Regions from separate parts of the Pseudomonas sp. GW823-FHT04A03 genome, predicted to be linked through region 3. Evidence: riboswitches for the same ligand, from Rfam matches in the RefSeq annotation. Region 3 holds a riboswitch; each other region holds the start of a gene.
The links. Region 3 has a riboswitch for cobalamin ahead of cobW (cobalamin biosynthesis protein CobW). Riboswitches for the same ligand answer to the same signal wherever they lie in the genome.
Positions count from the first base shown of each region.

Region 1: linked by a shared signal. The riboswitch ahead of AC1Q9F_RS01200 (TonB-dependent receptor plug domain-containing protein) and the one ahead of cobW (cobalamin biosynthesis protein CobW) in region 3 are both predicted to bind cobalamin.
Region 2: linked by a shared signal. The riboswitch ahead of cobO (cob(I)yrinic acid a,c-diamide adenosyltransferase) and the one ahead of cobW (cobalamin biosynthesis protein CobW) in region 3 are both predicted to bind cobalamin.

Region 1 covers NZ_JBXAIV010000001.1:276,383-279,653, reverse strand. Annotated here, with positions in the region: gene AC1Q9F_RS01205 (EAL domain-containing response regulator) at 1-950, opposite strand, end outside; cobalamin riboswitch at 980-1,186, shown strand; gene AC1Q9F_RS01200 (TonB-dependent receptor plug domain-containing protein) at 1,280-3,217, shown strand; gene AC1Q9F_RS01195 ((2Fe-2S) ferredoxin domain-containing protein) at 3,217-3,271, shown strand, end outside.
Region 2 covers NZ_JBXAIV010000011.1:188,671-191,941, reverse strand. Annotated here, with positions in the region: gene bluB (5,6-dimethylbenzimidazole synthase) at 1-57, opposite strand, end outside; gene AC1Q9F_RS23800 (cobyrinic acid a,c-diamide synthase CobB) at 54-1,349, opposite strand; gene cobO (cob(I)yrinic acid a,c-diamide adenosyltransferase) at 1,346-1,957, opposite strand; cobalamin riboswitch at 2,039-2,264, opposite strand; gene AC1Q9F_RS23790 (hypothetical protein) at 2,431-3,015, shown strand; gene AC1Q9F_RS23785 (PQQ-dependent sugar dehydrogenase) at 3,081-3,271, shown strand, end outside.
Region 3 covers NZ_JBXAIV010000001.1:920,159-923,429, reverse strand. Annotated here, with positions in the region: gene AC1Q9F_RS03880 (CbtB domain-containing protein) at 1-137, opposite strand, end outside; cobalamin riboswitch at 260-481, opposite strand; cobalamin riboswitch at 1,213-1,422, shown strand; gene cobW (cobalamin biosynthesis protein CobW) at 1,522-2,595, shown strand; gene cobN (cobaltochelatase subunit CobN) at 2,599-3,271, shown strand, end outside.

The DNA.
Region 1 (3,271 bases), 640 kb from region 3:
TCCAGCAAGCCGTTTTCCGCCACTTCGAACAACAACGTTCGTCCCGGGAAATCGTGACGCTTCAACAACTGCTCGATGTGCTCGATCAGGTCATTGCGAGCCAGTTGCGAAGCGTGAAGATTGAACGCCAGCTCCAGGCCCTGGCCGGATCGGCGCAAGGCGTTGAGCACATCCATCCCTTGCTCCAGCAGTTGCTTGAGCATTTCGTCGACCAGATCGTAGGCCAGCACCGCCGCCAGAAAATCCCGAGGCAGCAGCAGGCCCCTGACCGGGTGCTGCCAACGCACCAACGCCTCCGCACCAGCCACCGCAAAGGTGTTCAACTCGAATTTGGGCTGAAACCAGGCCTTGAACTCTCCTTGGGCCAGCCCTCGCCGCACATCGTCCTCACCCGGGAGCCTGGAATGAGCTGAGGGCTCGACGTCCGGTGCCAGCCGTCGGCGAGCGTAGCGACTGAGGATTTCCTGCAACCTGTACAGCTGCGTGGGTCGGCTCATGACACCGAGCATTTGCAACCCAGAAAGACAGGTCATCTCTTCAACCGCACGGCGCAGTTCCGGCGTCAGCTCGCTGCACAGTGCAACCGCACGCGCCATACCGCTTTCCCCGGCCCGGGTCAGAAAATCCAGACAGTTGACTGCACTGTTGCTCAGGTCACAGAGCACGATATCAACGCCCCCTGCCCGGCTTATCTGCGCCATCGCCCGCTCGCTGTCACCCGCCTGCAAAATGTCGCTGACGCCCAGATGCTGGAGAGCCTTCACCAACGCGCCACGCTGAAACGATTGATCTTCTAAAACCAGAACGCTGGGTGCGTACATCTCGCCGACTACTCTGCCAATGACTTGTGGTGGAAATTCTGACAATTCCACATCACTTGAAACGAAGGATTCGTCTCTGCGATTTGTAGGAAATTTCCCAAGCACTGAATTGAGCAGCCCCAGGAACACTTTGTTGACGAACGGTCATCCGAATGTTCAGATGCCGCCCTGTTTCAGGTGTCCCATGCCGCCGTGCATGGGGTGAAACGGGAAACCGGTACGTTCTTTTTCGAGCAAGTCCGGTGCTGCCCCCGCAACGGTAGGCGCGTGATGCTTTCGACACACCACTGTGGCCAGACGGCCATGGGAAGGTGAAAGCGTCCATACGCGCGAGCCCGGAGACCGGCCTGAGATGTCTGTTTGGCAAAATCCTGCGGTGGGCGGGCATGGGCCGGTGTCGGCGTGTGCGCGATGCCTTCTCCTGCATGCTCTTCTGCGAAGATCCTTTCGAGAAGACAATGATCAAACCTTTCAACACTCCGGCTCCATCCCTGTTGTTCGGCTGTCTGTTCAGCCCCCTGTTGCTGGCGGATGACACGCCGCTCGAACTCCATCAGCAAATCGTTTCCGCGCCGTCCGTGGAGTCCACCACCGTTGCCGAGATGGCGCAGTTCGGCAGCAAGGTCGAGATCGTCACCCGCGAGCAGATCGAACGCGCCGGCCCCAGCGCCGATGTCAGCCGGGTGATGCAGATGTTCATTCCCGGCCTGTACGTCGCGCCGAAAAACGGCCCGTTCGACTACGGCACTTATTCCCTGCTGGGTGGGCGCAACGACGACACGCTGATCCTGCTCGACGGCGTGCGCCTGAACAATCGCCTGTACGGCGGTTTGTACCTGGACACGCTGCCGGCCAACGCCATCGAACGCATCGAAGTGCTCAAGGGTGGGCAGAGCCTGTTGTTCGGCACCCAAGCGGTATCGGGCGTGATCAACATCGTCACCCGCAGCCCGCAGAGCCGCAAAGCGTCCGGCGAAGTGAACATGGGCCTCGACACCTTCGGCGGCACCACCGGTGATGCGCGGGTCGAGAATATTTTCAGCAACGGTTTCGGCGATCTGGGCTTGCTGGCCTACGTCAGCCATAACGTCTCGGACGGCTACCAGCCGTTTCGCAATCGCGATCTGAAAAACGTCACCGAGAAGAAACGCGCCTATGAAGTCACGACCTTCGGCGGCAAGGCGATTCAGTCCTTCGGCGATGACAAACGCCTGGAGCTGTTCTACCAATACGCCGACGCCAACCTCGATTTCGCCCGCCCGGTGGACAACCACAAGACCACCAACGACCGCATCCAGCAGATCGCCACGGCGACCTTCGAACAGACGCTCAACGAGCGCCTGAGCTATTTCGTCAAAGGTCATGTCAACGACTGGGACACCCGCTACACGCGCATCAACAACACCGCCAACGGCGGCACAAAAACCATCAATCACAACGACTACTGGGGCTTCACCGATTGGGGCGTGCAGGCCGAAGGCAAGGCTGAATTGCCCGGCGGGCATGTGCTGGTGTTCGGTACGGACAACCAGTGGTTCAAGGGCCAGGACGATGTGCTGATCATCGACAACGACAAGGCCGAAGCCCACGCGCTCTATACTCAACTGCGCCCGCAGATCGACGCCCTGCCCGACTGGCACCCGAGCATCGGCATCCGTCACGAAGCCATGGGCGGTGGCGACAGTGCCACGGTCGGCATGCTCACCTCGCTGTATGACCTCAACGAAAACTGGTCCGTGCGCGGGCAGTACGGCACGGCCTACAAACTGCCGAACGCCGAGCAGTTGTTCGTCAACGAGCCCGGTGATGAGTTGGGCAACCGTAATCTAAAACCGGAGAAAAGCCGCAATGCCGAGCTCGGTCTGGATTACAAAGGCCTGCTGCTCGACCGCGAGTTCAGCACCAGCGTCACGCTGTTCAAACGCAAGATCGACGACCTGATCACCCTCGATGACATCCAGTGGGTCAACGGCCAGGGCCGGGTGCAGATGCGCGGGTTCGAGGCGGACGCCAGACTGGCGCTCAACGAACAATGGAGCTTGCAGGCCGACATGACCCGCAACCTCACCGAGTCGCGCGCCGGCGTCACGCTCAACGATGTGCCGAGCTTCTTCGCCCGTTCACGCGTCGGCTACGAGTCGGTCGACCGGATGTGGGGCGCTGGCGGTGCGATCCGTTATATCCGCGATGTCATCAGCTCGAAACAGGTCGAGTACGGCCATTACTCGGTGGTGGATGCCGACGCCTGGCGCTACCTCGACGGTGCCCATCAGCACCGGGTGAGCCTGCTGGTGGAGAACCTGTTCGACCGCGATTACGTCACCAGTCGCTCGAACAACGTCGACAACCTCGGGCGGCCATTCACCTCCGAAGTCCGCTACACGTACCGCTTCTGATGGCTGACATCATCACCACCGACGGCGTCGATTCGCACCCGGACTGGTCGCATG
Region 2 (3,271 bases), on a different contig from region 3:
GGCGATGGCGCGGTAGACCGCTTCGCGCTCGGCGTCAGTGAAGGCGTTGTCGGTCATGGCACCAACAGTGCGGCAATCGCCGACGGATTCGACGGGAAATAGAAATGCACGTACGAGGCGGTCATCCGCCCTTCCCGATACACCGCTTCCGCGCCGCGACCGCCGTTGGGGCTGTGGCCACGGGCAATCGGCGTCAGTTCGGTGGTGGTCAGGGAATGGTGATAGGTGTGGCCGCGCAACAGGCCTTCCGGCAGGTCGACCTCTTGCAGCGCCAGTGCGGCGAGGCGCTTTTGCATCACCGCATCGCCACTCAACAGGCCGACCAAATCAGCGCGGGTGCCTTCGACATCGGTCAACGAGTCGAGCAGGTACAGCATACCGCCACATTCGGCGAGCAGCGGTTTGCCGGCCGCATGATGCGCGCGGATCGCTTTGAGCATGTCGGCGTTCTGCGACAAGGCAACGTGGTGCAATTCCGGATAGCCGCCGGGCAGGTACAAACTGTCGGCGTCGGGCAATTGCGTATCGCGGATCGGCGAGAAGAAACTCAACTCGGCGCCCATCGCCCGAAGCAAGTCGAGACTGGCACCGTAGGTAAAGGCGAAGGCTTCGTCGCGGGCGACGGCAATTCGCACGCCGTCGAGCAGTTTTTCGGTCTCAACGATTTCAGGCGCGGCGAATTCCACGGCCGGTGGCAGCGCTACCTCGCAAGTGCCGGCCAGCGCTTCGGCAGCGGCGTCGAGGCGCACGTCGAGGTCATTGAGTTCGCTTGCCTGCACCAGACCGAGATGGCGGCTCGGCAGTTCGATTCCAGTTTCCCGGGACAACGCGCCGTACCAGCGCAGGCCTTCGGTGAGGCTGCCTTCCAGCAATTGCGCATGGCGCACGGTGCCGACGCGGTTGGCCAGCACGCCAGCAAACGGCAAGTCCGGCTGATAGCGCGCCAGTCCCAGCGCCAGTGCGCCGAAGGTCTGCGCCATGGCCGTGCCGTCGATCACGCCGAGCACCGGCACGCCGAAATGCCGGGCCAGGTCGGCGCTCGATGGCGTGCCGTCGAACAGGCCCATCACGCCTTCGATCAGAATCAGATCGGCTTCGGCGGCGGCTTCCCACAACAGGCGACGACTTTCCTGCTCGCCGACCATCCACATGTCCAGTTGATAGACCGGCGCACCGCTGGCGCGCTCGAGGATCATCGGGTCGAGAAAGTCCGGGCCGCATTTGAATACGCGGACCTTGCGCCCCTGATTGCGATGCAGACGGGCCAGTGCGGCGGTGACGGTGGTCTTGCCCTGACCGGAGGCCGGCGCGGCGATCAGTACCGCCGGGCAGTGACGTGGTTGATTCAAAGTTCGACGCCTTTCTGCGCTTTGATGCCGGCCTGGAAGGCGTGCTTGATCATGCCCATTTCGGTGACGGTGTCGCCCATCTCGATCATTTCCGGCTTGGCGGCGCGACCGGTGACGATCACGTGCTGCATCGGTGGACGCGCCTGCAGATCGCTGAGCACCTGATCCAGATCGAGGTAACCGTGCTTGAGGGCGATGTTCAGTTCATCGAGCACCACCAGACCGATCGACGGATCGCGCAGCAGCTCGCGGGAAACTTCCCAGGCCGCTTCGGCGGCGGCGATGTCGCGCTGACGATCCTGAGTTTCCCAGGTGAAACCCTCGCCCATCACATGAAAACGTACCTGCTCGGGGAAGCGGCGGAAGAACAGCTCTTCGCCGGTGCTGTTGCGGCCCTTGATGAACTGCACCACGCCGCACTGCATGCCGTGGCCCATGGCGCGGGCGAGCATGCCGAATGCCGAGCTGCTTTTGCCTTTGCCGTTGCCGGTCAGCACCAGCACCAGGCCGCATTCGTCTGGCGAATTGGCGATGCGTTCGTCGATGACGGCTTTTTTGCGCTGCATGCGCGCCAGGTGGCGCTCGTCGCGTTCGGGGGAATCAGTCATGGGGAAGCTCTCCGTTGAGGCTGGATAACGGCGGGCAGGCACAAGAATAGACGGCAACAAGCCTGGCATCGCCCACCGTGATGCCGCTGGATGGATCAGGCCGGTCTCCGGGCTCATGAGCGGCTTGCGCCTGGCTGCGCGCCTTCCCGCTTTTACGCAGTGGCATCAGACGCAGCTTTTACTCATTTACCGTTGCGGGGGCAGCGCCGGGTTCGTGAGGGTTCATCGCTTGATGACCCGCCTCACCGGCTTCCCTGTTTCACTCTGTCGACATGCGCCACAGAGCACCTGAAACAAGCCGCGAAGGTTAGAGGGTTGGGGGTGGAGCGTCAATTGAAGAGGGGCTTGTGCGGCGAATAACTGCCGCCGATCAATTAACTGACGCCAATCTTGTGCCACACTGTCATGAGTGATATCAAAGAGCCATGCTTTTTGACTGCAGAGAGCACATCACAATAACAAGGGAGAGCACCATGCAAGGCATGATCATCAGCAATCCGCGGCTGGAATTCCTGCGCCCGGTGCTGGAACGCTGGTTTGACTGTATCGACCGCTACAACGCCGTGCGCGGCGACAATGACACACCTTACTGGCACGACGAAAAAGCCAACCTCGGCCTGCTGTCGGCCGCTGCGTGGATGGCCGAACTGGTCACCCTGCGCGACACCGCCACCCGCAAACAAAACGAAGAAGGCGAGCGCAACGCTCGCGCCGACCTGTTTATCGCTGGCGCCGAGGATCGCGCCTTCATTCAGGCCACCCAACGCTGGCCACGCGTCACCAGCCTGAATCTGACGCAGGCCCTGGTAGATATCACCAGCGATGCCAAGCGCATCAGCTACGCCAGCGACCTGAAACTCGGCTGCCTGTTCGTCGCCCCGCAAAAGGCCCAGCACAGCGCCAGCCCGGAAGAACTGCAGGACATGGTCGACGACCTGCAAAAGGAACACACCTGCGCCGTCGCCTGGTATTTCCCCTACGCCTATCGCAAATTGCGCAGCGAAGCCGGCAACTATCACCCCGGCATTGCCGTGCTGTTCAAGGAAGCCCGCGGCTGAGGGTTGAACCATCGGGCTTGTGCGCTTCTCTATGATTAAGAATGCATTCATAGGGAAGATCAGCAATGCGCAAGCCCCAGCTCGTTTTCGTCATCGTGCTCGCCGGAGGGCTCGCCGCCTGTGGTGAATCCTCCAGCCTGCAAGTCTCCGACGGCACTGGCCCGTCACCCCGATTGCCCGAACCGAACAAGACCCTGATCCCGACGGTGAACATCGCCCCGGCCATCGGCTGGCCGGCCGGCGCCAAACCGACGGC
Region 3 (3,271 bases):
ATATGCGAGAAACCGGCGAAATACACGAGACACGCACCGAGGATCGACGCGCAGACGGCGGCAGTCAGGCGTTGGCTCAGGGTGGTGGTGCTGGAGATCTTGTCCGAATTGCTGCCGGTGCTGCTAATGATCGACATGGCGCTTCCCTCTGGAGTGTCAGCGGGTGAATTGAGCGCATGAAAACCCCTGCGGCCGGGCACGCAGAGGTTCGAACAGCGCCCGCCCACCGCGGGTTTGTTATGTTCAGTGGCGCAAGGATGCGCACTGTGTGTTGCGGGCCGGTCTCCGGGCTCACGAGGGGTTGGCGTCTGGCCGACCTGCAAGCGTCACCTTCCCATGCCTGTGGGCACAGTGGATCTGACGCTTCGCTCGCTTACCGTTGCGGGGGCAGCACCGGACTGACATGGCTTTAGAGTAAAGCACATGATTCACCGGTTTCCCGTTTCACCCTGTGAAGGGCACCCGTAACAAGTTGTGTAGGAGACCATGCGGGGGGGATTTGAGTCAATTGGGATTGGGATTGGGTGCAGATCCGTTGCTTCGGGTGCTGCCGCTGGCGGTTTCGCTCTTACAGCGAGTCACTTTTGGCAAACGCCCCAAAAGTAACCAAAAAGTCTCTAACCCTGACGTACGGCCCCTCGCTGAGGCTCGGGGTTCCTTCGCTCCGGGATTGATCCGGGGGCATCGCCTACGGTTTGCTTCGCTGCACCTCCTCTCGATGCATGCGGCTGCGCCGCACGGTCGCTGCGCTCCCACCCCCGGATCAATCCCTCCACTCAGCCTGCCGACGGGCCTTGCGATCAAAAGCGGTACTCGAGCTAACGCTCATCGTGTTGAGTGGTGAGGAGCGGGGCTCTTGATCTGGCTCTGGTTCTGGCTCTTGATCTGCTTTTGATCTTTAGCCCCTTCGGCAGGCCGAGCGGAGGTGTCCATCAGGGGGTAGGCGCGCAGCGCCGTGCGGCGAAGCCGCATACATCGAGAGGAGGTGCAGCGAAGCAAACCGTAGGCGATGCCCCCTGATGGACACCGTAGCGAGGGAACACTGAGCCTAAGCGAAGTGCCGTACGCCGGGGCAAAAGCCTTTTGGTTCCTTTTTGGCGTTTGAAAAAGGGACTCGCTGTAAGAGCGAAACCGCCAGCGGCAGCACCCGAAGCAACGGATATGCCCCCAATCTCAAAAACCACCAACCATTGACCCATCCCCACACCCTGCGTAGCCTTGCGCTTTCGAGGTTCTTCGGCCCACGCCGAAGCTAAGAAGGGAACGCGGTCCAAGCCGCGGCTGCCCCCGCAACTGTGAACGGTGCTGTTCGCTGCCACGCCACTGCCAACTCAATCCAGAGCCAGCGGGAAGGCGCAGCGAATACCGGGCCAAGACCCGAACACCGTCAGCCAGGAGACCTGCCTCGTCACAGATTCTCACTTTCAACCGGGCGGGGTGATCCGGTGGCGAACTCTCCAGGCACGCACCCGCGTTGCCGGTCTCGTCCCGTATGCCCGCCACCTTGCCAAAGGGCATCCGATGAAAACACTGGCCAAACTCCCCGTCACCATCGTCACCGGCTTCCTCGGCTCGGGCAAAACCACCTTGCTGCGGCACATGCTCGACAACGCCCAGGGCCGCCGCATCGCGGTGATCGTCAACGAGTTTGGCGAACTGGGCATCGACGGTGAAATCCTCAAGCAATGCACCATCGGCTGCACCGAAGAAGAAGCCACCGGCCGCGTCTACGAACTGGCCAACGGCTGCCTGTGCTGCACGGTTCAGGAGGAATTCTTCCCGGTGATGCGCGAACTGGTGGCCCGTCGCGGCGACCTCGACCACATCCTGATCGAAACCTCGGGCCTGGCCCTGCCAAAGCCGCTGGTGCAAGCCTTCCAGTGGCCGGAAATCCGCAGCGCCTGCACCGTTGACGCGGTGATCACCGTGGTCGACAGCCCGGCCGTGGCTGCTGGCACTTTCGCTGCGTTCCCGGATCAGGTCGATGCCCAGCGCAAACTCGATCCGAACCTGGACCACGAATCGCCGCTGCACGAACTGTTCGCCGACCAACTGGCCAGCGCCGACCTCGTCATCCTCAACAAGGCCGACCAGACCAGCCCTGAAGACCTCGCGCGCGTTCGCCTGGAAGTCGCTGAAGAACTGCCGCCAGCGGTAAAAATCATCGAAGCCAGCAACGGCCGCCTGCCGCTGGACGTGCTGATCGGCCTCGGTGCCGGTTCCGAAGAGCACATCGACAGCCGTCACAGCCATCACGATCACCACCACGGTGAAGGCGATGACGATCACGACGACCACGATCACGACGCCTTCGATTCGATTTCCATCGAACTGCCGCAAGCCGACGAAAGCCTGCTGCTCGACGCGCTGACGCAACTGGTGGTTCAGCACGGCATCCTGCGAGTCAAAGGTTTCGCGGCGATCCCGAACAAGCCGATGCGTCTGTTGATCCAGGGCGTGGGCACGCGTTTTGACAAGCACTTCGACCGTCAGTGGGGCGCCGATGAAACACGTGTGACGCGTCTGGTGTTGATCGGCCAGGAATTGGACGCGGCCCAGCTCGAAGCGCAACTGCGCGCTGCGCTCAGCGTTTAAGCCATGCATCTGCTCAGGACCCAGCCCGGCGGTTTCGTGTCGGATGACAACATTGCCGACCTTGGACAAACCCCCGCCGAGCTGGTGATCCTGTGCAGCGGCGATTCCAGCCTCGCGCTGCTCGCCGAAGCGGCGCAGCAACTGCCCGAGGATTACCCGAGCGTGCGGCTGGCCAACCCGATGCAAGTGCAGAACCATGCGTCGGTCGACCTGTACGTCGATGAAGTGTTGCGCCACGCCAAGGTCATTCTGATTTCGTTGCACGGCGGCATCGCTTATTGGCGTTATGGCGTCGAGCGGCTGGTCGAGTTGTCCGAGCGTGGCGTGCAGGTGATTCTGGTGCCGGGCGATGACCGGCCCGACCCGGAGCTCAGCGACCTGAGCACCGTCTGCGCGGAAGACCGCGACCGGCTCTGGCAGTTTTTGCGTCAGGGCGGAATGGGCAATGCGCTGGACTTTTTCCGTTGCCTGGCCAATCGCTGGCTGGCGCGGGATTACGTGTGGGGCGAGCCACAGACGCTGCCGCGCACGGCGATTTACCACCCGAACAAAAACACCGCCGCACTGAGTGACTGGCAAGCCGATTGGCTGCCCGGTCAACCGGTCGCGGCGGTGTTGTTTTATCGCTCGCATTTGCAAGCGGCGAACACGGCGTTTATCGACGTGTTCTGCCAAC